DNA from 3 places in the Pedococcus sp. P3_C7 genome. Region 1 is predicted to be linked to each of the others. Evidence: riboswitches for the same ligand, from Rfam matches in the RefSeq annotation. Region 1 holds a riboswitch; each other region holds the start of a gene.
The links. Region 1 has a riboswitch for S-adenosylmethionine ahead of metX (homoserine O-acetyltransferase MetX). Riboswitches for the same ligand answer to the same signal wherever they lie in the genome.

Region 1 (7,694 bases):
GGGCCCGCCGACGGCGCCGGCCTCGATCTGGTCGGCCAGCCACTGCGTGCTGACGAGCCTTTCGGGGTGGGCGTACTGGGTGAAGGTGGCGGAGGGGGAGTCAGCGGTGTCGACCATGTCCCAAGGCTAATCCCGCTGGTCACGGGGCCACATGGCAGGATGGCGGCGACCGACCGAAACCAAACCCGGAGGGGTGCTGACGTGGGCTTTCTCGGAATGGGCAAGGACGAGGCGCAGGCGAAGCCGACCTCGGCGCTCGAACAGGCGAGGGCCCCCCGCGAGGACTCGGGGATGTTCTCCGGAGCCGTGACCGGCCTGATCGAGAGCCTGCTCGACGTCGGCATCGACGGCAAGGGTCCGTTCGACTCGGCGCAGAAGGTCGCCGACGTCCGGCGGGCCGAGAAGCCCGGAGCCGAGGAGGCCGTCGACGCCGTGGTCCGAGGTCACCTCAGGCTCGCGGCCGCCGGTGGTTTCGTCACCGGACTCGGTGGGTTCGTCACGCTGCCCGTGGCGCTTCCCGCCAACGTCGTCGAGTTCTACGTCGTGGCGACCCGGATGGTGGCCGCGATCGCGTCCCTGCGCGGCTACGACATCAAGCGACCCGAGATCCGGTCGGCGGTACTGCTCACCCTCGTGGGAGCCGACGCGGACGACCTGCTCAAGAAGGCAGGCGTGGCCTCGACCGGCCGACTCGCCAACCTCGCGGCCCAGCGGCTGCCCGGGCCTGCGTTGATGGTGGTCAACAAGGCGGTCGGCTTCCGGCTGCTGTCGACCGCTGGGAAGAAGACGCTGAGCCGGTTCGGCAAGGGCGTGCCCGTCATCGGCGGTGTCGTCGGCGCGGGCCTCGACAGCTACCTGCTCAAGAAGATCGCCGACCACGCGCGTCACGAGTTCCCGCCCAGGGCCACTGGCTTCTGAGTGGCGTGCTGCGCCGGTTGGACGCAGGCTGGGGGAGGCGCCGGGAATCACCGGGGCACCCAGGTCGTTTGAACCGTGTCCGGGCCATCGTGGTACCCGGAGCCTGCGCCCTCGAACAACGGGAGTCTGACCATGGCCATGACCCGCTTCGGTGCCCTGCGCACCATCGCCACCGCAGTCCGCACCGCGACCCGTCCGGGATCGCCCGCGCTGGGTGAACGCCTGATGAGCCTGCCCCGGCTGTTCCGGGCCACCTTTCGCGGCGAGTATGCCGGGACCACCCGCGGTCGGCTCCTGATGGTTCTCGGCGCGGTGGCCTACGTCGTGTCGCCCATCGACCTGATCCCCGAGCTGGCTCTGTCCGTCTTCGGCCTCGCCGACGACGCGGTGGTGGTGTCGTGGATCGCTGCGACCGTCGTCAACGAGACCGAGTCGTTCCTGGCCTGGGAGCGCACCACGCCGGCGAGGGCGCACGAGACCGTGGAGGGCGACGTCGTCCGCTGACTCCAGCACGTCTCACTCGCTCGGTCGGGTTTTGTCGAGGGCATGGCGGGGTGTGAGGACGCCGTTGTCGCGCCGTGGCGGCGCGGAGCAGCCCCACCCCGTCGGCGTTGGTGCGCCTGTCCACAGGGCTGGCTCCGGCCCCTGACGCGATGGCCCCCGGGACGCCAGCGTTGGCCCATGAGCCAGATCAGACTGCGCGGCCCGGCCGATGTCGTCGCCGTGCTGCCCTACCAGCTCGGCTACCACCCCCAGGACTCGATCGTGCTGGTCGCCCTCCACGGTCGCAGCGTCGGGTTGATCGAGCGGATCGACCTGCCACCACCCCAGGACGCGGAGCAGGTCGGCCGCGTCCTCGTGGCTCCGCTGCTGCAGGACCGGCCCGAGGCGGTCATGCTCGTCGGCTACGAGACGGCGGCGGGCTCGAGCAGGCCCGGTCTTGACGCCGTGCGTCGCCTGGCGACCGAGGCCGACCTCGAGGTCCTGGACCGACTTGTCGTCCGCGACGGGCGCTGGTTCGCCATCGACTGCGCCGACGGATGCTGTCCGGCCGAGGGCGCGCCGGTCCCGGAGGCGGCCGACACCCCCGCCGTGGCCGAGTACGTCGGGCTCGAGATCGCGCCCCTCCCGGGTAGGTCCGCGATCGCCGACCTCGTCGCCGCGGACCCGGTCCTCGCCGAGGCGGTGGCAGCAGAGCTGGGTAGCGGCTCGGAGCCCGAGTCGGAACGCCTCGATGCTGCCCGTCGGCTCGAGGCGCTGTCGCGCTGGTCGGTGGTCTGCGACGTGACCGGTGACGCGCCCGAGGTCGCAGAGCTCGGGCCCGCCGAGGTCTGCCTGCTCGTGCGCAGCCTGGAGGACCTCGCGCTGCGCGACGGACTCGTGGCCTGGCTGTGCCCTGGTGCCCTGCCCCTGGACTCCCTGTCGCCGGACCTCGTCGACGCCTTGCGCTGCACGCTGCCGGCTCCCACCTGGCACCGCAGCCCGGGGGCAGGGCCGTCGGCCGGGGCCGGTCGCCGTCTTCTGGCGAGGTTGCAGTCCCTGGTCAGGTCGGTCCCCGACGACCACGCGGCTCCGGCGCTCACCGTGCTCGCCAACTGTGCCTGGTGGCAGGGCGACGGCGCGTTGGCCCGGACCTGCGTGGACCGGGCGCTCCGGGCGCGCCCCGACTACCGGCTGGCGCAGCTGCTCGAGCGCATGCTCGACCTCGGCGTGCGTCCCGGCAGCCACGGCGCGCAGCGCGCAGCCGAGCTGCGGTCGGGCTGACCCAAGTCCTCGCGCGCGTCACGGTCGGCGGCGACGCGTCCATCGTGCGGACGCCGCGGACACGCCGACGGCCTCCTCGTATGATGGTCGCCAGGTCATGAGTCCCAGCACCAAGCCCCGGCTTGCTGGGCGGCAACCCTCCTCGCGGTGGGGTGCCCCGGGTGAAGACCCGGCCGACCCTGACCTGGGCGGCAAGCGCGAGCGCCACAGGAGCAGTTTCGATGACCACGACCTCCCCACCACGAGCGACGTCAGGTGCCTGGCGCGACGGTGACCCGGTCGGTCGACGCCAGTTCGTCGACCTCGGCGCGATCGAGCTCGAGCGCGGTGGCGTCCTTCCCGGGGTGCGGGTGGCCTACGAGACCTGGGGTGAGCTCAGCGCCGCCGGTGACAACGCCATTCTCGTCGAGCACGCCCTCACCGGTGACAGCCACGTCGAGGGCCCGACCGGCCCTGGTCACCCGACGCCGGGCTGGTGGGACGGGCTGATCGGCCCCGGTCGGCCGCTCGACACCGACCGCTACTTCGTCGTTGCCGCCAACGTCCTGGGCGGCTGCCAGGGGAGCACCGGCCCGTCCTCGCCGGCCATCGACGGTGCCCCGTGGGGGAGCCGCTTCCCCTTCGTCACCGTGCGTGACCAGGTGCAGACCGAGGCCCTGCTCGCCGACGTCCTCGGCATCGACCGCTGGCACGCCATCCTGGGTGGCTCGATGGGCGGGATGCGGGTCCTCGAGTGGGCGGTGACCCACCCCGAACGGGTCGCGACGGCCATCGTGCTGGCCAGCACGGCATACGCCACGGCGGAGCAGATCGGCTGGTGTCAGGCGCAGCTGTTGGCGATCCGCGCGGACGGCGACTTCCACGGCGGCGACTACTACGAGCGCGGCCCCGGTCCCGAGACCGGGCTCGGGATCGCGCGGCGGATCGCGCACGTCACCTATCGCAGCGAGCTCGAGCTGCACGAGCGCTTCGGTCGCGAGCCGCAGGAGGCGGAGGACCCGTTGGGCGGTCACGGCCGCTATGCCGTCGAGTCCTACCTCGACCACCACGCCGGCAAGCTGGCCGGACGATTCGATGCCAACTCCTACGTCGTCCTCACCGAGGCGATGAACTCCCACGACGTCGGACGAGGCCGTGGGGGGGTCGCCGCGGCGCTCGCCAGGATCTCCGCTCAGGTGGCGGTGGTCGCCGTCGACTCGGACCGGCTCTACCCGCCGCGGCTGTCCCGAGAGATCGCCGACGCCGTCCCGGCGGCCCAGCTGCACACCGTGCACTCCGACTACGGCCACGACGGGTTCCTCATCGAGATCGAGCAGGTCGGGCAGATCGTGGCCCGGGTTCTCGCAGGCCCTGCCTGACGGGGGGATTTCCGGTACGGTCGGGCCCAGCGGCTGCCGTCGCCTGGTGTGCCCCGGGTCCACCACCCGGTCGCACCGCTACTCGGTCAACTGAACGTAGGAGGTCCCTGTGGCCATCGTTGTGGGATATGTGCCGACGAAGGAAGGGCGGGCGGCTCTGCGCCGGGCCGCGGACGAGGCGCTGCTACGCAAGTCCAAGCTGATCGTCATCAACTCCCAGCGCGGTGGCCGAGACTTCGACAGTGAGGAGGCGAACCGTTTCGATGCCGACCTCTCCCGCATCCAGGGCGAGCTCGACGAGGAGGGGCTGGAGCACGAGGTGCGTCAGCTCGTCCGGGGCAACGAGCCGGCCGAGGACCTGATCGCGGTGGCCGAGGAGGAGCACGCGGAGTTCATCGTCATCGGCCTGCGTCGTCGCACCCCCGTCGGCAAGCTCATCCTGGGCTCGAACGCCCAGCGCATCCTGCTCGACGCGTCGTGCCCCGTCCTGGCCGTCAAGGCCGACGCCTGAGGCGACTGTCTGCACCGGTCCGGCACGGCTCTCCATGGCTGTCCAGCGAGACATCGCGCGGTGTCGGCAGTGTGCCGATGCGTGATCTGCGGGCAACTCGTTTTACAATGTCGTCAACGAGATCTCGTCAGGGTCCAGCCCAGCCGATCTCGGCAATACTTCCACTCCCGCTGTTGTTGTCACAGACATCCTCAAGCATGGCTGTGATGACGTGCGCCGTGCCGCGAGTCCGCGACGAAAGGTAGTCCGTGTCGCCTGTGTCCAAGAAGGCTGCGAGCCCCGCACCGTCTCTTCCCCCCGAGTTCTCCCACCCCGCACTGCAGAAGCTGCTCAAGCAGGGCCGCACCAACGGCTCGGTCGACAGTGGTCAGTTGCGTGATGCCCTGGAGGGGGCCGAGATCGCACCCAAGCGGATGAAGGCTGTGCTGCGTTCCCTGGACGAGCAGGGCATCCACGTGACCCTCGACTCGGCCACCGCCTCACGCGCGGTGGCTGCGACGAGCACCCGCAAGAAGACGACGACCGCGCCGGCCAAGAAGGCGGCCGCCAAGACGGCAGTCAAGACTGCCGCACCTGCCGCCAAGTCGACGGCCAAGGCTGCGTCGCCGAAGGCCGAGTCGGCGAAGGCCACCCCCGTCAAGACTGCGACCGCCAAGACTGCGACCAGCAAGACGGCGCCGGCGAAGGCGACCACGACGAAGAAGGCCGCCGCCGCAGCCGCGGGCGAGGCAGCTCCGGCCACGAAGAAGGCCGCGACCACGAAGTCGGCAGCCAAGACCGAGGCCACGGACGCCACTGCCACGGCGGCTGACGCGGCCGGCAACGGCGACGACGAGGCGGTGCCGGCAGAGCCCACCGACGTGGTCGAGTCCGAGCTCGAGGACGTCGTCGTCGAGGACGACACCGAGGACGAGAAGAAGGACGACGAGGACGAGGGTTCCGGCTTCGTCCTGCGCGATGACGACGAGGACGACGCTCCTGTCCAGCAGGTCGTCACCGCCGGTGCCACCGCCGACCCGGTGAAGGACTACCTCAAGCAGATCGGCAAGGTCGCCCTGCTCAACGCCGAGCAGGAGGTCGAGCTCGCCAAGCGCATCGAGGCCGGGCTGTTCGCCGAGGAGCGGCTCAACTCGGGCGACAAGATCGAGATGAAGCTCAAGCGTGAGCTGTGGTGGATCGCCCAGGACGGCAAGAAGGCCAAGAACCACCTGCTCGAGGCCAACCTGCGCCTCGTGGTGTCGCTCGCCAAGCGCTACACCGGTCGCGGCATGCTCTTCCTGGACCTGATCCAGGAAGGCAACCTCGGCCTGATCCGTGCGGTGGAGAAGTTCGACTACACCAAGGGCTACAAGTTCTCGACCTACGCGACGTGGTGGATCCGCCAGGCGATCACCCGCGCCATGGCTGACCAGGCCCGCACCATCCGCATCCCGGTCCACATGGTCGAGGTCATCAACAAGCTGGCCCGCGTGCAGCGCCAGATGCTCCAGGACCTCGGGCGCGAGCCCACCCCGGAGGAGCTCGCCAAGGAGCTCGACATGACCCCGGAGAAGGTCGTCGAGGTCCAGAAGTACGGTCGCGAGCCCATCTCCCTGCACACCCCTCTCGGTGAGGACGGTGACAGCGAGTTCGGTGACCTCATCGAGGACTCCGAGGCCGTCGTCCCGGCCGACGCGGTCAGCTTCACGCTGCTGCAGGAGCAGCTCCACTCGGTGCTCGACACCCTGTCCGAGCGGGAGGCCGGTGTGGTCTCGATGCGCTTCGGGCTCACCGACGGCCAGCCGAAGACGCTCGACGAGATCGGCAAGGTCTACGGCGTGACCCGTGAGCGGATCCGTCAGATCGAGTCCAAGACGATGAGCAAGCTGCGCCACCCGAGCCGGTCCCAGGTGCTGCGCGACTACCTGGACTGACCGGCATACCTCTCCACACGAACGCCCCCCGAGACTCGGGGGGCGTTCGTCGTTCCCGCCTGTCGTCGGGGCTTGCGCTGGCCCCGCTACTCAGTGTTACTATCTACCGGTAGTCATTAACACTGAGTAGCGACGGGAGGTTCCATGGGCAAGCAGGAGACCGAGATGCTCAAGGGGACGCTGGAGGGGATCGTCCTGGCCATCCTGCTCGCTCGGCGGGCGTACGGCTACGAGATCACCGCCTGGCTGCGCGACCAGGGCTTCTCCGACATCGCCGAGGGCACCGTCTACGCGCTGCTGGTCAGGATCGAGCAGCGCGGCCTGGTCGACGTGGAGAAGGTCCCATCCGAGAAGGGCCCGCCGCGCAAGGTGTACTCGCTCAACGCGCAGGGGCGCGAGCACCTCGAAGAGTTCTGGAGGACCTGGAGCTTCCTCACCGAACGTCTCAACCAGCTCCGCAGTGAGAACGCCCAGAGCCCGGACGAAGGAGATAAGTAGGCATGGCCGCCAAGTGGATCGAGACCGTCACCGGCTCGTGGGAGCAGAAGAAGCAGTACCGGGCGTACAAGGCCCGCATCGACGCGTTGCCGGAACCGTACGGCGCTGCAGCAAAGGCCGTGCAGCGGTACCTCATGTACTACGGGGGCATCACGGACGGCACCATCGCCGTCACGATGCTGGGAGACCTCGCGGACCTCTGGGACCGGGCGGCTGCCGACGGAACCCCTGTGCGGGCCATCGTGGGCGAGGACCCCGTCGACTTCGCCGAGGCGTTCGCGCAGGCCTACACCGGCACCCGGTGGATCGACAAGGAGCGCGCCCGCCTCACCAAGGCGATCGACGACGCCCAGGAAAGCGACGCCCAGGAAGGTGAGGACCGATGACGACCGATGCTGCCATCCAGGTGCGGGGCCTCGAGAAGTCGTACCAGGACCTGGAGGTGCTCCGAGGTGTCGACTTCGAGGTGGAGGCGGGAACCATCTTCGCCCTGCTCGGGGCGAACGGGGCGGGCAAGACCACGGTCGTGCGCATCCTCGCCACGCTGCTCAAGGCCGACGCGGGGACGGCTGTCATCGACGGCCAAGACGTGGGCACCCACCCGGCCCGGGTGCGTGAGTCCATCAGCCTGACCGGACAGTTCGCCGCCGTCGACGAGATCCTCACCGGACGGGAGAACCTCGTCCTCGTAGCACGGCTGCGGCACCTCGAGGACCCCGGCGTGGTCGCAGC
Region 2 (7,694 bases), on a different contig from region 1:
ACCTCTGCGCAACGACGAAGGGCACAGGTCTATTTCATCCCGCGCCCTTCATCTCTGGGCTGGTCAGTCCCTGCCGGTGAGCTCCCAGGCGTCGAGGGACTCCTCGACTTCCTCGCGACCGGCGAGCCCTCTCGCCACCGGGTCGTTGTCGTAGCGTGAGTCGGGCGCGTAACCGGGCGTGTAGCCGGAACCCGCAAGGGCGACCTCGTCCGTCCGCTCGACACCCGTGTCGTCAGGATCCGCCGCCTGTCCGTCGAACACCGGCTCCATCTCGGGCACCTCGTCCCCACGCATGAGCGCCAAGGTCATGGGCAGGTCGTCGAGCTTGATCAGCACGTCGCGCGCCTTGGAACCCTCGGACGGACCCACCACCCCGCGGGACTCGAGCAGGTCCATGAGCCGACCTGCCTTGGCGAACCCGACGCGCAGCTTGCGCTGGAGCATCGACGTCGAGCCGAACTGGGTCGTCACGACGAGCTCGGTGGCCTGGAGCAGCAGCTCGAGGTCGTCGCCGATGTCGTCGTCCACCTGCTTCTTGGCCGCCACCACGGTGACGTCGTCGCGGTAGCTGGGCTTGAGCTGGCCGGTCACGTGCTTGACGACCTGCTGGATCTCGGACTCGGTGACCCACGCACCCTGGACGCGCATCGTCTTGGAGGAGCCCATCGGCAGGAACAGCGCATCGCCCTGACCGATCAGCTTCTCGGCACCGGGCTGGTCGAGCACGACCCGGCTGTCTGCCAGCGACGAGGTCGCGAACGCCATCCGCGACGGCACGTTGGCCTTGATGAGGCCGGTGACGACGTCGACGGACGGGCGCTGGGTCGCCAGCACCAGGTGGATGCCCGCGGCCCGTGCCAGCTGCGTGATCCGGACGATCGACTCCTCGACGTCCCGGGGCGCGACCATCATCAGGTCGGCGAGCTCGTCGACGATGACCAGCAGGTACGGGTACGGGTGGATGACCCGCTCCGAGCCCGCCAGCGGCTTGACCTTGCCCGCCTTGACCGCCTTGTTGAAGTCGTCGATGTGCTTGAAACCGAACTGCGCGAGGTCGTCGTAGCGCGTGTCCATCTCACGCACCACCCAGGCGAGCGCCTCGGCGGCCTTCTTGGGGTTCGTGATGATCGGCGTGATGAGGTGCGGGATCCCCTCGTATGCCGTGAGCTCCACCCGCTTGGGGTCGACCAGGACCATGCGCACCTCGTCGGGCGTGGCCCGCATGAGGATCGAGGTGATCATCGAGTTGACGAAGCTGGACTTGCCCGCGCCGGTGGCGCCCGCGACGAGCAGGTGCGGCATCTTGGCGAGGTTGGCGATGACGTAGCCGCCCTCGACGTCCTTGCCGACGCCCATCACCATCGGGTGCTCGTTGCCCCGCGCTGCCTGGCTGCGGAGCACGTCGCCGAGGCTGACCTTCTCGCGGTCGGCGTTGGGGATCTCGATGCCGATCGCGGACTTGCCCGGGATCGGCGACAGGATGCGGACGTCGGCCGAGGCCACGGCATACGCGATGTTCTTGGAGAGCGCGGTGACGCGCTCGACCTTGGTGCCACGGCCGAGCTCGACCTCGTAGCGGGTGACCGTCGGTCCACGGCTGAAGCCGGTGACCTGGGCATCGATGTCGAACTGCTCGAGCACCTGGCTCAGCGACTCGACCACGCGGTCGTTCGCGGCACTGCGGGTCTTGTGCGGGGAACCCGGCTCAAGGATGGCGTTGTCGGGCAACGTGTAGGTGATGTCGCCGGCGAGCGCGAGCTGCTCGACTCGCTGTGGCAGCGGGGTCGTCGGGGGCGCCTCGAGGGCGGCCTTGACCTCGATGGCCGGGCCCTTGGCGGGCGAGGTGGTTTCGGCAGTCGCCGAAGGGGCCAGAACGCCGGGCGAGGTGGGGCGCTTCTCGCCGGGGCGGAACCGCCGACCGTCGGGTGCCACGAGAGCGGCCTGCTCGAACGCCTCGTCCCCCTCGAGCGGACCCTCCGGGTCGATCACGCGGCGACGACGCCTGGGCTTGTCCTCGACCGCGTCGGCGAGCGGGTCCTTCCCGGCGTCGACCGTCCCCCGGTGGAGGAGGTGGTCGCGCAGCTCGGCGAGGCGGGTGGGGACCATGTGCACGGGCGTCGCGGTCATCACCAGGAGGCCGAAGAAGCCCACCATCAACAGGATCGGCACGGTGCCGTAGACCGACACCGCCGCCTCGAGCGGGCTGGATGCCAGGAACCCGATGATGCCGCCACCGTCACGCATCCCGTCGGCGCCCTGGGGCGGGGTGGGGATGTCGGCGGCGACGTGGGCCAACCCCGAGGCGGCGAAGGCGAGCGCGCCGAGACCGACACCGAGGCGGGAGTTGGCCGAGTCCTCTTGCGGCGCGCGCAGGAAGCGGATGCCCAGGAAGAGCAGGGCGAGCGGCACGGCATAGGCGACGCGTCCGAAGGTGCCTGCGACGACGGCGTGCACGACGTCGCCGAGGGCGCCCTCGAAGGCCCACCACTCCCGGGCGGCGACGAGGATCGACAGTCCGATGAGGAAGAAGCCGAGCCCGTCACGTCGGTGCTCGGGCTCGAGCTCACGGGCGCTGGTGCCGACCCGGCGCACCGCGCCGCCGGCCACGTGTGCCATGCCCATCCAGGTGCCGCGGACCGCGCGCAGGGGCAGCGGCAGTCCGCCACCGCTGGCCTTGCCACGCGCTGGGGACTTGCGGGGTGTGCTGCTCTTGCGGTTGGCGGGGCGTGTTGCGGTGCCCCGGCTCCCCGACGAGCGCGACCCTGCATTTGATCGTGCTGGGGTGGACGGACGTGTCGCCATGCTCCGCAGGCTACGCGAAGGTCACACGGGACACACGCGTCACACGCGTTCCACCCGCAGGCAATGTGTCCGGATCGCCCTGGCCCGAACGGCCGAGTTGCCCTCCCCGATCGGGTACGAAGGGCAGGTAGCCCTTACCAGGGCGCACGCCCGGTGGGACGCTGGGCCTTGCGTCTGGCGGGGCCTGTGCCGACGACCAGCAGTGGTCGTCGGCACAGGCGCGCACAGGGGGAAGGGTCGCGTGGGGACGGCGATGCCGACCCGCCCCGCCAGATCGCTCGGCCCTGCCTCCGGCCACCTGGCGGTCACGGACTTCCGCCATCTCAGATCGCGGGAACCCACGCCCACGTGCTGGATCCCGCTCGACCCGTGCCGCTACCCTCGACGACAGGTCATGAGTGTCAGCGCACAGCCCCGGCTTGCTGACCAGCAACCCTCCTCCGCGGTGGGGTGCTCCGGGTGACGACCGGGCCGACTGCACCCGCAGCCGGCAAGCGCGGACTCGGGAGCTCTCGGGTCCCACCCGGACCAGGAGCTCTACCCATGTCGATCGCGAGCACCCCGCCACCAGCCTTCCGTCGCAGCGCCCCCCTCGCGCACGCCCGCACCCAGAGCCACCTCCGCCCTGTTCCCGATGCCCGGTCACTGGGCGAGGTCGGCCCGCTGCCCGCGGTCGTGTCGGAGTCGCTGCTCGTGCCGACGCTGGACGGGGCCGTGGACTACGCCAACTTCGACCACGCGGCGTCCACGCCGGCGCTGGTCAGCGTCAAGAAGGCCGTCGACACGGCGGTGCGCACCTACTCCTCGGTCCACCGCGGCAATGGCTGGGCCTCCCGGGTGACCTCGTCCTGGTACGAGCAGGCGCGGGCCGAGGTGCGGTCGTTCGTCGGGGCACGCGAGGGCGACGAGGTCGTCTTCACCCGCAACAGCACCGACTCGTTCAATCTCCTGGCGCGATGTCTGCCGCGCCACACGCAGGTCTTCGTCTTCGAGTCCGAGCACCACGCCGCGCTTCTGCCGTGGCCCCACCAGCGCACCCACCGGCTTCCGGTCCCCGGCAGCATCAGCGACGCGAGGGCGCTCCTGCGGACTGCGCTTCGCGACCACCCCGGCCGCCATCGGTTGGTCGTGCTCGCCGGCGCCTCCAACGTCACGGGAGAGATCTGGCCGGTCCGCGAGCTGGCGGCGATCGCCCGCCAGGCGGGCGCGAGGGTGGTCCTCGACGCCGCGCAGTACGCCCCCCACCGCCGCGTGGACCTGGACGACCTCGGTGTCGACTACGCCGTGCTGTCCGGCCACAAGCTGTACGCACCGTTCGGCACGGGAGTCCTGGCAGGCCGGGCGGACTGGCTCGACGCTGCGGCGCCCTACCTCGCCGGCGGCGGCGCCACCAAGTCCGTGACCGAGCGCGCAGTCGTGTGGCAGAAGGGGGCCGCACGCCACGAGGGCGGCAGTCCCAACGTCATCGGCGCGATCGCCCTCGCTGCCGCGTGCCATGCCCTGCGGGCGCACGCGGACGCGGTGGAGGAGCACGAGCGCACGCTGGGCCAGCGTCTGCTCGACGGTCTGGCCGCCATCGACGGCGTGCAGACCTACTCCCTCTTCAGCCCGGACCACGAGCGCGTTGCCGTGGCGACCTTCACCATCGACGGGGTCGACTCGTCACTGGTGTCCGCGGCCCTGTCGGCCGAGCACGGCATCGGGGTCCGGGACGGCAAGTTCTGTGCGCACCTGTGCGTCGACGCCCTGCTCGACGACCCCCACGCCGTGGGGTCCACGACCGCCGTCCGCGCCAGTGTCGGGCTGGCCACGACCGCTGAGCACGTCGAGCGGTTGCTGTCAGCCGTGGCCGAGCTCGCCGAGCACGGACCCCGCGCCGACTACGTCAACGGACCGCAGGGGTGGTTGCCGGTCGGCGACCCGCGCGCGCTCGACCTCGCGCGCCCCTGGTAGCCGCCCCCGCGGCATACCCGAGCCCCACCTGCCGCACCTTTATCGGGTGACCCGATAAAGGTGCGCTTCACCCGGAAACGGTTCTCGGGTGAAGCGCGCCCTTCTCGGGTGGAGCAGGCGCAGGCTAGGCTTGGATGACGACCGGGATGATCATCGGGCGGCGACGGATCTTGCCGCCGACCCAGCCACCGATCGCGCGACGCATGACCTGCTCGAGCTGGTGGGAGTCGGTGACGCCGTTGCCGGTGGCCTCGGCGAGCGCCTGTTCGATCTTGGGCCGCACCTGGCTGAAGATCTCGTCGTCCTCGGCGAAACCCCGGGCCTGGATCTCCGGTCCCGCGGCGATCTTGCCCGTGGCGGAGTCGATCACGACGATGACCGAGATGAACCCCTCGTCACGCAGGATCCGGCGGTCCTTGAGCAGCGCCTCGTCGAACTCACCCACCGAGGACCCGTCGACGTAGACGTAGCCGCACGGGACCGCCCCGACGATGCGCGCGACGCCGTCGACGAGGTCGACGACCACGCCGTCCTCGGCCAGCACGACCTGTTCGCGCGGCACACCGGTCTGGACCGCGAGCTCGGCGTTGGCGACGAGGTGTCGCCACTCGCCGTGCACCGGCATCACGTTGCGGGGCTTGACGATGTTGTAGCAGTAGAGCAGCTCACCGGCGCTGGCGTGGCCGGAGACGTGCACCTTGGCGTTGCCCTTGTGCACGACGTTGACACCGAGCCGCATGAGGCCGTTGATGATGCGGTAGACGGCGTTCTCGTTGCCGGGGATGAGCGACGAGGCCATCAGGACCGTGTCGCCCTCTCCCACGTCGATGCGGTGGTCACGGTTGGCCATCCGCGACAGGGCCGCCATCGGCTCGCCCTGCGACCCCGTGCAGATCAGGACGACCTTGTCGTCGGGGAACTTGTCGAGCTTCTTGACGTCGACGAGCACGCCGTCGGGCACGTGGAGGTACCCCAGCTCGGCGGCGATCCCCATGTTGCGCACCATCGACCGGCCCACCATGGCGACCTTGCGGCCGGCCGTCTCGGCGGCGTTGAGCACCTGCTGGACGCGGTGCACGTGCGAGGAGAAGCAGGCCACGATGATCCGGCGCTCCGCGTCGCGGAAGACCTTGTCGATGGCCGGCGCGATGTCCTTCTCCGGCGTCGTGAAGCCGGGCACCTCGGCGTTGGTCGAGTCCGTCATGAACAGGTCGACGCCCTCCTCCCCCAGCCGCGCGAACGCGCGCAGGTCGGTGAGCCGGTTGTCGAGCGGCAGCTGGTCCATCTTGAAGTCACCGGTGTGCAGGATCGTTCCGCCGGGTGTCCGGACGAACACCGCGAGGGCGTCCGGGATCGAGTGGTTGACCGCCACGAACTCGCAGTCGAAGACGCCCAGCTTCTCGCGCATCCCCTCTCTGACCCCGAGGGTGTACGGCGTGATCCGGTGTTCCTTGAGCTTGGCCTCGATGAGCGCCAGTGTCAGCATCGACCCCACGATCGGGATGTCGCGCTTCAGCTTGAGCAGGTAGGGCACCGCGCCGATGTGGTCCTCGTGGCCATGGGTCAGCACGATCGCCTGGATGTCGTCGAGCCGGTCCTCGAGGTACTCGAAGTCGGGGAGGATCAGGTCGACGCCGGGGTGGTGGTCCTCAGGGAACAACACGCCGCAGTCGATGACGAGCAGCTGGCCGTCGTGCTCGATGACCGCCATGTTGCGGCCGACCTCGCCGAGACCGCCGAGCGCGATGATGCGCACGCCGTTCTTCGCGAGCGGCCGGGGCAGGTTCAGCTCGGGGTGGGGATGACTCACAGCAGGCCAGACTCCTTGAGACCGGCGCGCAGGATGTCCAGGTGCTCCGGTGGTGACTCGACGAGCGGCAAGCGCACCGTCGCGTGGTCGATGACGCCGAGCTCGACGAGCGCGGCCTTGGCCATGATCGCACCCTGGGAGGTGCTCATGATGGCGTCGACGGCGGGGACCAGCCGTCGGTGGATGTCTCGGGCGCCGTCGAGGTCGCCGCCGTCGACGGCTGCGACCATCGCGGCATAGTCCTTGCCGGCGACGTGGCCGACGACGCTGACCACCCCGATGGCACCGAGGGCGAGCCAGGGCAGGTTCGCGGCGTCGTCGCCGGAGAAGTAGAGCAGGTCGGTCGCGGCCATGACCTTGGTCGAGGCCCACCCGTCGCCCTTGGCGTCCTTGACCGCGACGACCCGGTCGTGGGCGGCGAGCTCGAGGAGCGTGGCGGTGTCGAACGGGATGCCGGTGCGGCCCGGGATGTCGTAGAGCATGACCGGCAGGTCGGTCACGTCGGCCACCGCGTGGCAGTGCGCGACGAGCCCGCGCTGGGTCGGCTTGTTGTAGTAGGGCGAGACGAGCAGGAGCCCGGTGGCGCCGGCCTCCGCCGCACGACCGGCCATCTCGACGCTGTGTGCGGTGGCGTTGGAGCCGACCCCGGCGACGACCGCCGCGCGACCGTCGACGGCCTCGGCGACGAGGCGCACCATCTCGATGGACTCGTCGTCGCTCAGGGTGGCGGACTCACCGGTGGTGCCGTTGACGACGATGCCGTCGTGGCCGCTGTCGAGCAGGTGGGCGACCAGTCGGCGGGCGCCCTCGAGGTCGAGGCTTCCGTCGGGCTTCATCGGGCTGACCATGGCGGTCAGGACGCGGCCGAACGGGGACGAGGTGCTCATGCCTGCAGGCTATCGCCCCGCAGAGCACGCCCCGCGCGGCGGACACCGACCGGGACGCAATTTGGCGGGAAGGTGACGCCGAGCTGGCGGCATCGACGCGGCGACCGAGGTATGCCGCGGCGCCGGCCACGCGGCATACGCTGCGGTTTTGGTCTGCTTCGGTGCCCTGTCGCCGCCCGGCGTTACGCTGCGTCCGTGCAGCAGTATCTCGACCTCCTCGACCACGTCATGACGACCGGGAC
Region 3 (7,694 bases), on a different contig from region 1:
GGGCGTGCTCGGTGTTGGGGTTGGCCGGCCGGGGCAGGCCGTAGTGGTCGCGCAGCGTCCTGCCCGTGTACTCGGTGCGGAACAGGCCCCGACGCTGCAGCTCGGGGACCACGAGGTCGACGAAGTCGTCCAGACCGCCCGGCAGCGTCGGCGGCATGACGTTGAACCCGTCGGCTGCCCCCTGCTCGAACCACTCCTGGATCTGGTCGGCGACCTGCACGGCCGTCCCGGCGAACACCCGGTGGCCGCGCCCGCCGGCCAGCCTCTCGATGAGCTGGCGGACCGTGAGGCCCTCGCGCTCGGACAGGTCGAGGATCAGCTGCTTGCGGCTCTGGTTGCCTTCCGTGCCCACCGCCACGGGCGGCAGTGGTCCGTCGAGGTCGCCCTCGGTCAGCTCGTGGTCGAGCATGGTCGAGAGCTGCGCCAGCCCGTATGCCGGGTTGATCAGGGCGTTGAGCTCGGCCTCCTTCTCCTTGGCCTCCTCCTCGGTGCGCCCGACGACGGGGCTGATGCCAGGGAGGATGAGCAGGGCTTCCGGGCGCCGACCGTGGGCGGCGAGCCGGCCCTTGAGGTCGGCGTAGAACGCCTGCGCCTCCTCGAGCGTCTGCTGCGCGGTGAAGACGGCCTCGGCGAAGCGGGCCGCGTACTCCTTGCCCGACTCGCTCGACCCCGCCTGCACCAGGAGGGGGTAGCCCTGCACGGGCCGGCGGATGTTGAGTGGGCCGCGCACCTCGAAGTGCGGGCCCTTGTGGTCGATCGGAGCGATGCGGTCGGTGTCGGCGTAGATGCCCGACACCTTGTCGGCGATGACGGCCTCGTCGTCGAAGGAGTCCCAGAGCGCCTGGGCGAGCTGGACGAACTCGGTGGCCCGCGCATACCTCGCCTCGTGGTCGGGGCGACCCTCGAGCCCGAAGTTCCGCGCCTCGTCCTGCCCGGCGCTCGTGACGATGTTCCACCCGGCCCGCCCACCGCTGAGGTGGTCGAGCGAGGCGAACGCGCGAGCCAGTGTGTAGGGATGGTTGTAGGTCGTCGACGCGGTCGCGATGAGCCCGACGTGGGTCGTCGAGGCGGCCAGGGCCGAGAGCAGGGTGAGCGGTTCGAAGGCGCTGTGCGTGTTGTGCTTCACGTTGCCGTGCAGCGCCACTCCGTCGGCGAAGAAGACCGAGTCGAGCAGGCCGCGCTCGGCCGTCCTGGCGATGTCGACGTAGTGCTGCAGCGTGAGCGCGCGGGCGGGTTCGACCTCAGGGTGTCGCCAGGCGGCCTCGTGGTGGCCGGTCGACATGATGAAGGCGTTGAGATGGAGCTCTCGGGGTTCAGTGGACATGGTTCAGCTTTCCTTTCAACGGATCTGGGGTGCTGGTCAGCGGGCCGCGGCAGCGACGCGCCAGCGCGAGAAGTGCCGCTCCAGCCGGACGAGGACGGTGTTCACGAGGAGCCCGAACAGCGAGACGGTGAGGATGCCGGCATACATGTCCGGGATCTGGAAGCTGCTCTGGGCGTTGACGATCAGGTAGCCCAGCCCCGCCTTCGCGCCCACCATCTCGGCGGCGATGAGGACCAGGATCGAGGCCGTGCCCGCCATCCGGACGCCCGTGAAGATGGTGGGCACCGCGGAGGGCAGGACCACCTTCTGGAACAGCCTCAGGCTGCCCAGCCCCAGCGACCGGGCGGCCCTGACGAGGAGCGGGTCGACCGTGCGCACCCCGGCGATCGTGTTGAGCAGCACCGGGAAGAAGCTCGCGTACGCGACGATCGAGATCTTGCTCGTCTCCCCGATCCCGAGCAGTAGGACGAAGACCGGCAGGAGCGCGAGGGCGGCCGTGTTGCGGAAGGCTTCCAGCAGCGGCGTGAGGAACTCGCGCAGGCCGTCGTACCACGCCACCACGAGTCCCAGCCCGATGCCCGCGACGACCGCGACGCTGAACCCGATCACCGACCGGGTCAGGCTGGCCGCGACGTGCTGCTGGAGCTGGCCGCTCTGGACCAGTCCCCACCACGCCTGGAGCACCTCGTGCAGAGGCGGGAGGAACACCTTGCGCGCGGGGTCGAGCAGGTACTGCGTGCCGAACTCCCACAACAGCAGGAAGAGCACGACGGCCGCAGACCTGCGCGTCCCCCGCCCGAGGCGGCGCGCGACGGCACCCCACCAGGTATGCCGCGTGGCAGCCCGCCGAGCCACGCTCGCCTCGGGTGCCGGGCCGGGCTGCGTCGGCGCTGTCAGATCACGACCTGGGTCCAGGGTTGCGGTGCTCATCAGGCTGCCTTCTCTGTGCCGTCGGGCTGGATCTTGAGGTGACCGGCGTCCTGGGCGCGGCGCACCTCGTCGTGCAGGAGCGTCCAGACCTCGTGCCGGTAGTGCACGAAGCGGGGGTCCGACCGCAGGTCCGTGGTGGACTCGCGGTCGCCGAGGTCGACGTCGACGAGGGCCTTGAGACGCCCGGGGCGGGCGCTCAGGACGGCCACGCGCTGGCCGAGGTAGACCGCCTCCTCGATGCCGTGGGTGATGAACACGACCGTCGTGTCGGTGGCTCGCCAGATCCGCAGCAGCTCGTCCTGCAGCTGTTCACGGGTCTGCGCGTCAAGGGCCGCGAACGGCTCGTCCATGAGGAGGATCCCGGGTTGGTAGGCCAGGCTCCGGGCGATCGCGACCCGCTGCTTCATCCCACCGGAGAGCTCGTGGGGGTAGCGGTCCTCGAACCCCTCGAGCCCCACGAGGGCCAGGTTCTCGCGGGCCCGTTCGGTGCGCTCGCGGCGACTCAGTCCCCGTTGCTCGAGGCCGAACGTCACGTTGGCGAGGGTGGTCCGCCAGGGAAAGAGCGCGTACTGCTGGAAGACGATGCCCCGGTCGAGACCGGGACCGGTCACCTCGGCGCCGTCCACGAGGACGCTGCCGCTCGTGGGGCGGCTCAGCCCGCCGAGGAGGTCGAGCAAGGTGGTCTTGCCCGACCCGCTCGGTCCGACCAGCGTGAGGAACTCACCGCGTGGCACCTCCAGGGACACGTCGTCCAGCGCGACCAGCGGGCGTGCTTGCGGCTGGTCCCTGGTCGGGCGGAGCGCGAACTCCTTGGTCACGCCACGCAGCTCGATGTGGGCACTCATGAGGACGCCTTCGACGCGAGCCCGTTGTAGTCGTTGGTGTAGAGGTCGCGGGGCTTGAGCGCGCCCTGCTCGAGGACCCCGCTGTCGACGAGCCACGGCTCCCAGCGGGTGAAGTCCTGGTCACTGATCAAGCCGCCCTTGCTGGCGACTCCCACGCTCTTCCAGAACTTGAGGTTGTCGGTCTTCTCGTTGCGACCACGCTTCTCGATGATGGTGGTGAACCGCGTGATGACGGTCTCGCGAGAGCTCGTGCGCTCCCACTCGATCGCCTTGGCGACCCCGGTGACGAACTCCTTGGCTGCCGCCGGATGCTTGGCGATGAAGTCGTCCCGTAGGACGTACTGACCACCGTTGAAGGCGCCGAACAGCTCGTAGTCGCTGAACAGCGACCGCAGCCCACCCGTGGCGATGGCGTGGTCCTGCAGGACCCCCGAGAGGGTGCCGACGTCGACCTGCCCACGCCGGACGGCCAGCTCGGTGTCGTTGGGGGGCAGTGGGACCAGCTGCACCTGCTTGATCTCCTCCGGCGTGAGGCCGTTCTTCTTCAGGTAGGTGTCGATGACCGCCTCGGCGTGCGCCCCCAAAGTGTTGACAGCGACCTTCTTGCCGATCAGGTCGTGCGGGGTCCGGATCGGACTGTCGTTCTTGACGTAGAAGCCGTTGAACGTCCTGGCGTCCTCGCCGTAGTAGTTGATGACGGCCTTGACCGGGGCGCCTGCGCCGATGAGCTTGACCACGGCGCCGGAGAACGCACCGCCGAAGTCGGTCTGCCCCGTGGCCGCGGACTGGATGTCCTGGGGACCGCTGGTGGTGTTGCCGACCCAGTTGAGCTTGAGGGTGGGGAAGTAGCCCAGGTCGGAGGCGAGCTCGGGTAGCGACACCGAGTTGGCCCACCCCTGGTAGCGAATGGTCACCGGCCCCTTGTCCTTCGCGGACGTGCTGGCCTCGCTCGACGGGAGCGAGCAGCCGGACACCAGGACGAGTGGCAGGGCCGCCGCCAGCGAGGCGACCAGCGCCCGGCTCGCGGTGAAGGAACCACGGATCGTGCGCATCAGGCCACCGCCTCGCGGAGCACGGCACCCGCGGTGACCAGCGAGCGTCCTGCCACGGTGTCGAGGAAGACGGTCGTGACCTCGCGCAGCGGGCGCAGGGCAGCCTCGTCGAGGAAGGCCTCACCCCCGTCGACGAGCCTCACGTGGTCGGCCAGGACGAACCAGCCCGGGGTGATGCTGCTCGGCGACAGGCTCGCCAGGACGGGGCGGAGGGCATAGTCGACGACCAGCACGTGGGCGGGCGTGCCGCCGGTGGCCACCGGCAGGACGACCTTGCCCCGCAGCGCGAACTGCGGCAGCAGGTCGAGGAAGGTCTTGAGCAGGCCGCCGTAGGCCGCCTTGTAGACCGGGGTGGACACGACGACCGCGTCTGCCGCCTCGAGCGCAGCCACGGCGCGGGCCACGTCGGGGTCATGGGCGTCCCCGCGCAGGAGTGGGCCGGCCGGCAGGTCCCGCAACACGATCGGGACGACGACGTGGCCGGCGCGTTGGAGCTGTCTCGCGATGTCGGAGAGGACGGCGTCGGTCTTGGAGGAGAGGGAGGGACTGCTGGAGATCGTGGCAATGACAGCCATGGGTGGATCCTTTCGGGCAAGGGGAATCGCCGGTCCCGCGCCGAGGCGCAGAACCGTTGGAGGAGAATGGGTTTCGAGGCAGCAGGTGCCGAACAGACCTACGAGCGCAGGTCAGAGACCGGCTGAAGCCGACGAACGACGAGGGCGCGCGTCAGGGGCGACAGAGCGCGCTGGAAACCCTGAGCAGGTCGATGTGCCTGCGCAGGACGGGTCGGCAGGAGCGATCGGCTGCCTGCCTGGATCCGTTGTCCTTCATGGGTTTCCGTCCTCGGATGAGGCTCGAGCCTCGCGCTTGCGGCGGTCGTTCGACTGCCACCTGGTCTTCACCCGGAGCACCCCACCGCGAGTGGGAGGGTTGCCGTCCAGCGAGCCGGGGCTTGTCACTGGAGCTCATGACCTGCGTCGAAGGTAGCGGCTCCTCCATTGCCTATCAAATAAGTAGGATATGTCTCTCGCATGGTGGGACGACAAAGAGCTCCCACGCACGGAATCCGTTGCGCGGCTGCCCTTCGTGCCGACGGGCCGAGCTCACTCGTGCTCGGCCAGCCCAGCGGCATACGTCACCGGCTCGGCACCCAGGCCGCGCAGGAAGTCGTGGTTGCACGCGGGGCCATTCCGCGATGGCCGTCGGTTGTGAGGGGGCAGCACGGATCGGCTATGATCCTGCAGTCGCGACGGTCCCCCGGGCTTCGGCACGAGACCGCCGCGATCGCATGTTCTGGATTGCATGGTCACCATCACGCACATGCACCCACGGCCAGGTAGCTCAGTTGGTACGAGCGTCCGACTGAAAATCGGAAGGTCGGCGGTTCGACCCCGCCCCTGGCCACCACCCGAGAAGCCCCAGGTCCTCGAGGTACCCCTCCATCCCCCTCGATAGAGCAGCTCCGCTGTGGTCGTTCAGCGGCTTGGTGGTGCAGGATCTGGGCCGAATTGAGTGTTTGAGGGCGCTTCTTTGCGGCTGATGAAGGAAGATCACTGCGTGCAGCATCCGCAGCCCCTCGACCCAGGCGCCCGTGGACGTACCGCAGGTGCGAGCGACCTCGGGACCCTGGGCGGCAAGGCAGACCTCGGCGACCTGAGCCGCTGGCTGGTCGAGGCGTCGCCCGACGGCCTGTGGGTCTTCGACGCCGAGGGCAGGACCGTGCTCGCGAACCCACGACTTGCGGAGATGCTGGGCAGGACGGTCGACGAGATGGACGGGCTGTCCGTCTTCGAGACCCTGGACGCGACCGGCCAGGCCCAGTTCGCCGAACACCTGAGCGGACTGCAGGGCAGCAGCGCCCCCGGCAGCAACCTCGAGTGCAGCCTGCTGCGCAAGAACGGCGAGCGGTTCTGGGCACTGGTCAGCCACACCCCGATCAGGGACGACGACGGCAACCACGTCGGATGGTTGCACCGGGTGACCGAGTACAGCGATCAGCGACGGCTGATCGAGACCCTGCAACGGCGCGAGACGCAGCTGGCCGAGGCGCAGCACATCGCCAAGATCGGCAGCTGGGAATGGGACGTCGGCAGCGACGTCGTGGCGTGGTCCGACGAGCTCTACCGCATCTACGGCGTGGAGCCCGACTCCGGCTTCGTCCCCAACTACCAGGGCTTCCTCGACCGGATGCACCCCGACGACCGGGACGCCGTGGCCGAGGTGGTCCGGCGCGCCCTGGAGGAGACGGGCGAGTTCGAGTTCGACGCGCGCATCTTCCACAGCGACGGCTCCCTGCGCTGGATCCGTGGCCGTGGCCGCCTCACCCGCGACGAGGTCACCGGAGCCCCCCTGCGCATGGGCGGCACCTCCCAGGACATCACCGAGAGCAAGGACGCGGAACAGGCCCTGGCCCTGCTCACGTCCATGGCAACCGCGGCCAACGACGCGACGACGTTGGCCGAGGTCATCCCCACGATCCTCAAGGACGTGGCACGGCACACGGGATGGCAGCCGGTGGCAGCGTGGGTGGTGACCAGGGACGGCGAGCTCGAACCCGTCCCGGGCGAGACCCGCGACGTGCCGGAACAGGACGTCGCCGAGGCCACCCGGATCGCGATGGCCGCCGTCGAGTCGCGCAGCCCCCAAGCCTCCCTCACGACGGAGGGCACCGCCCTCGTGGCCGCGCCCGTGGTGGCCGAGGACCGCGCCGCGTGCGTCGTCGTCATGGACACGCGGGCGACCACCCCGCCCACCGACAGCGACGGGCTGACGGTGGCCAGGGCGGCGGCGATCTTCTCCCGCGTCGCGGAGCGTCAGCTGGCCGCCGAGCGACTCGAGCAGGCGCGCGACAACGCGATGAGCGCGTCGATGGCCAAGTCCGAGTTCCTCGCGACGATGAGCCACGAGATCCGCACCCCGCTCAACGGCGTGATCGGGCTGTCCGAGCTGCTCGGACGCACCGAGCTCACGCCGCACCAGCGACGGCTCGCCGACGGCATCGACGGCGCCGGCCGGAGCCTGCTCTCCCTCGTCAACGACATCCTCGACCTGTCCAAGATCGAGGCCGGGCGGCTCGACCTCGAGGCGGTCGACTTCGACCCGCGAGCCATCGTCGAGCAGAGCACCACCATGATGGCAGAGCGCGCCCGCGCCAAGGACCTCGAGCTTGCGGTGACCTGCCACCCGGACGTCCCTGCAGTGGTGAGCGGCGACCCCGTGCGATTCGGGCAGGTCATCTCCAACCTGACCGCAAACGCCGTGAAGTTCACCAACAGTGGAGAGGTCGTCGTCCGGGCCACGGTCGAGACGACGGACGAGACCAGCGACGCGACCAGCGACGTGACGCCCGACGTGACGCGCGTCGAGACCAGCGACGTGACGAGCGCGGAGGCCACCGACGCAGGCATCGTGCTGCGGGTCGAGGTCAGTGACACCGGGTCGGGCATGACGCCCGAGGTCAAGGAACGGCTGTTCACGGCGTTCTCCCAGGGCGACAGCTCCACCACGCGCGAGTACGGCGGCACGGGGCTCGGCCTGGCCATC

Region 2: linked by a shared signal. The riboswitch ahead of AC1DS4_RS00505 (aminotransferase class V-fold PLP-dependent enzyme) and the one ahead of metX (homoserine O-acetyltransferase MetX) in region 1 are both predicted to bind S-adenosylmethionine.
Region 3: linked by a shared signal. The riboswitch ahead of ssuE (NADPH-dependent FMN reductase) and the one ahead of metX (homoserine O-acetyltransferase MetX) in region 1 are both predicted to bind S-adenosylmethionine.

Annotation. Positions count from the first base shown of each region.
Region 1 is NZ_JBFUHC010000013.1:166,568-174,261, forward strand. It holds gene AC1DS4_RS18275 (sulfurtransferase) at 1-117, opposite strand, end outside; gene AC1DS4_RS18280 (EcsC family protein) at 202-918, shown strand; gene AC1DS4_RS18285 (YkvA family protein) at 1,051-1,422, shown strand; gene AC1DS4_RS18290 (DUF4192 domain-containing protein) at 1,600-2,682, shown strand; SAM riboswitch class IV at 2,776-2,886, shown strand; gene metX (homoserine O-acetyltransferase MetX) at 2,904-4,040, shown strand; gene AC1DS4_RS18300 (universal stress protein) at 4,150-4,551, shown strand; gene AC1DS4_RS18305 (RNA polymerase sigma factor) at 4,800-6,464, shown strand; gene AC1DS4_RS18310 (PadR family transcriptional regulator) at 6,609-6,962, shown strand; gene AC1DS4_RS18315 (DUF1048 domain-containing protein) at 6,965-7,348, shown strand; gene AC1DS4_RS18320 (ABC transporter ATP-binding protein) at 7,345-7,694, shown strand, end outside.
Region 2 is NZ_JBFUHC010000001.1:104,002-111,695, reverse strand. It holds gene AC1DS4_RS00515 (multidrug effflux MFS transporter) at 1-2, opposite strand, end outside; gene AC1DS4_RS00510 (FtsK/SpoIIIE family DNA translocase) at 64-2,802, opposite strand; SAM riboswitch class IV at 3,193-3,305, shown strand; gene AC1DS4_RS00505 (aminotransferase class V-fold PLP-dependent enzyme) at 3,346-4,755, shown strand; gene AC1DS4_RS00500 (ribonuclease J) at 4,880-6,565, opposite strand; gene dapA (4-hydroxy-tetrahydrodipicolinate synthase) at 6,562-7,452, opposite strand; gene AC1DS4_RS00490 (thymidylate synthase) at 7,648-7,694, shown strand, end outside.
Region 3 is NZ_JBFUHC010000007.1:5,259-12,952, forward strand. It holds gene AC1DS4_RS10610 (LLM class flavin-dependent oxidoreductase) at 1-1,324, opposite strand, end outside; gene AC1DS4_RS10615 (ABC transporter permease) at 1,361-2,254, opposite strand; gene AC1DS4_RS10620 (ABC transporter ATP-binding protein) at 2,254-3,099, opposite strand; gene AC1DS4_RS10625 (ABC transporter substrate-binding protein) at 3,096-4,151, opposite strand; gene ssuE (NADPH-dependent FMN reductase) at 4,151-4,726, opposite strand; SAM riboswitch class IV at 5,010-5,124, opposite strand; tRNA gene AC1DS4_RS10635 (tRNA-Phe) at 5,482-5,558, shown strand; gene AC1DS4_RS10640 (response regulator) at 5,709-7,694, shown strand, end outside.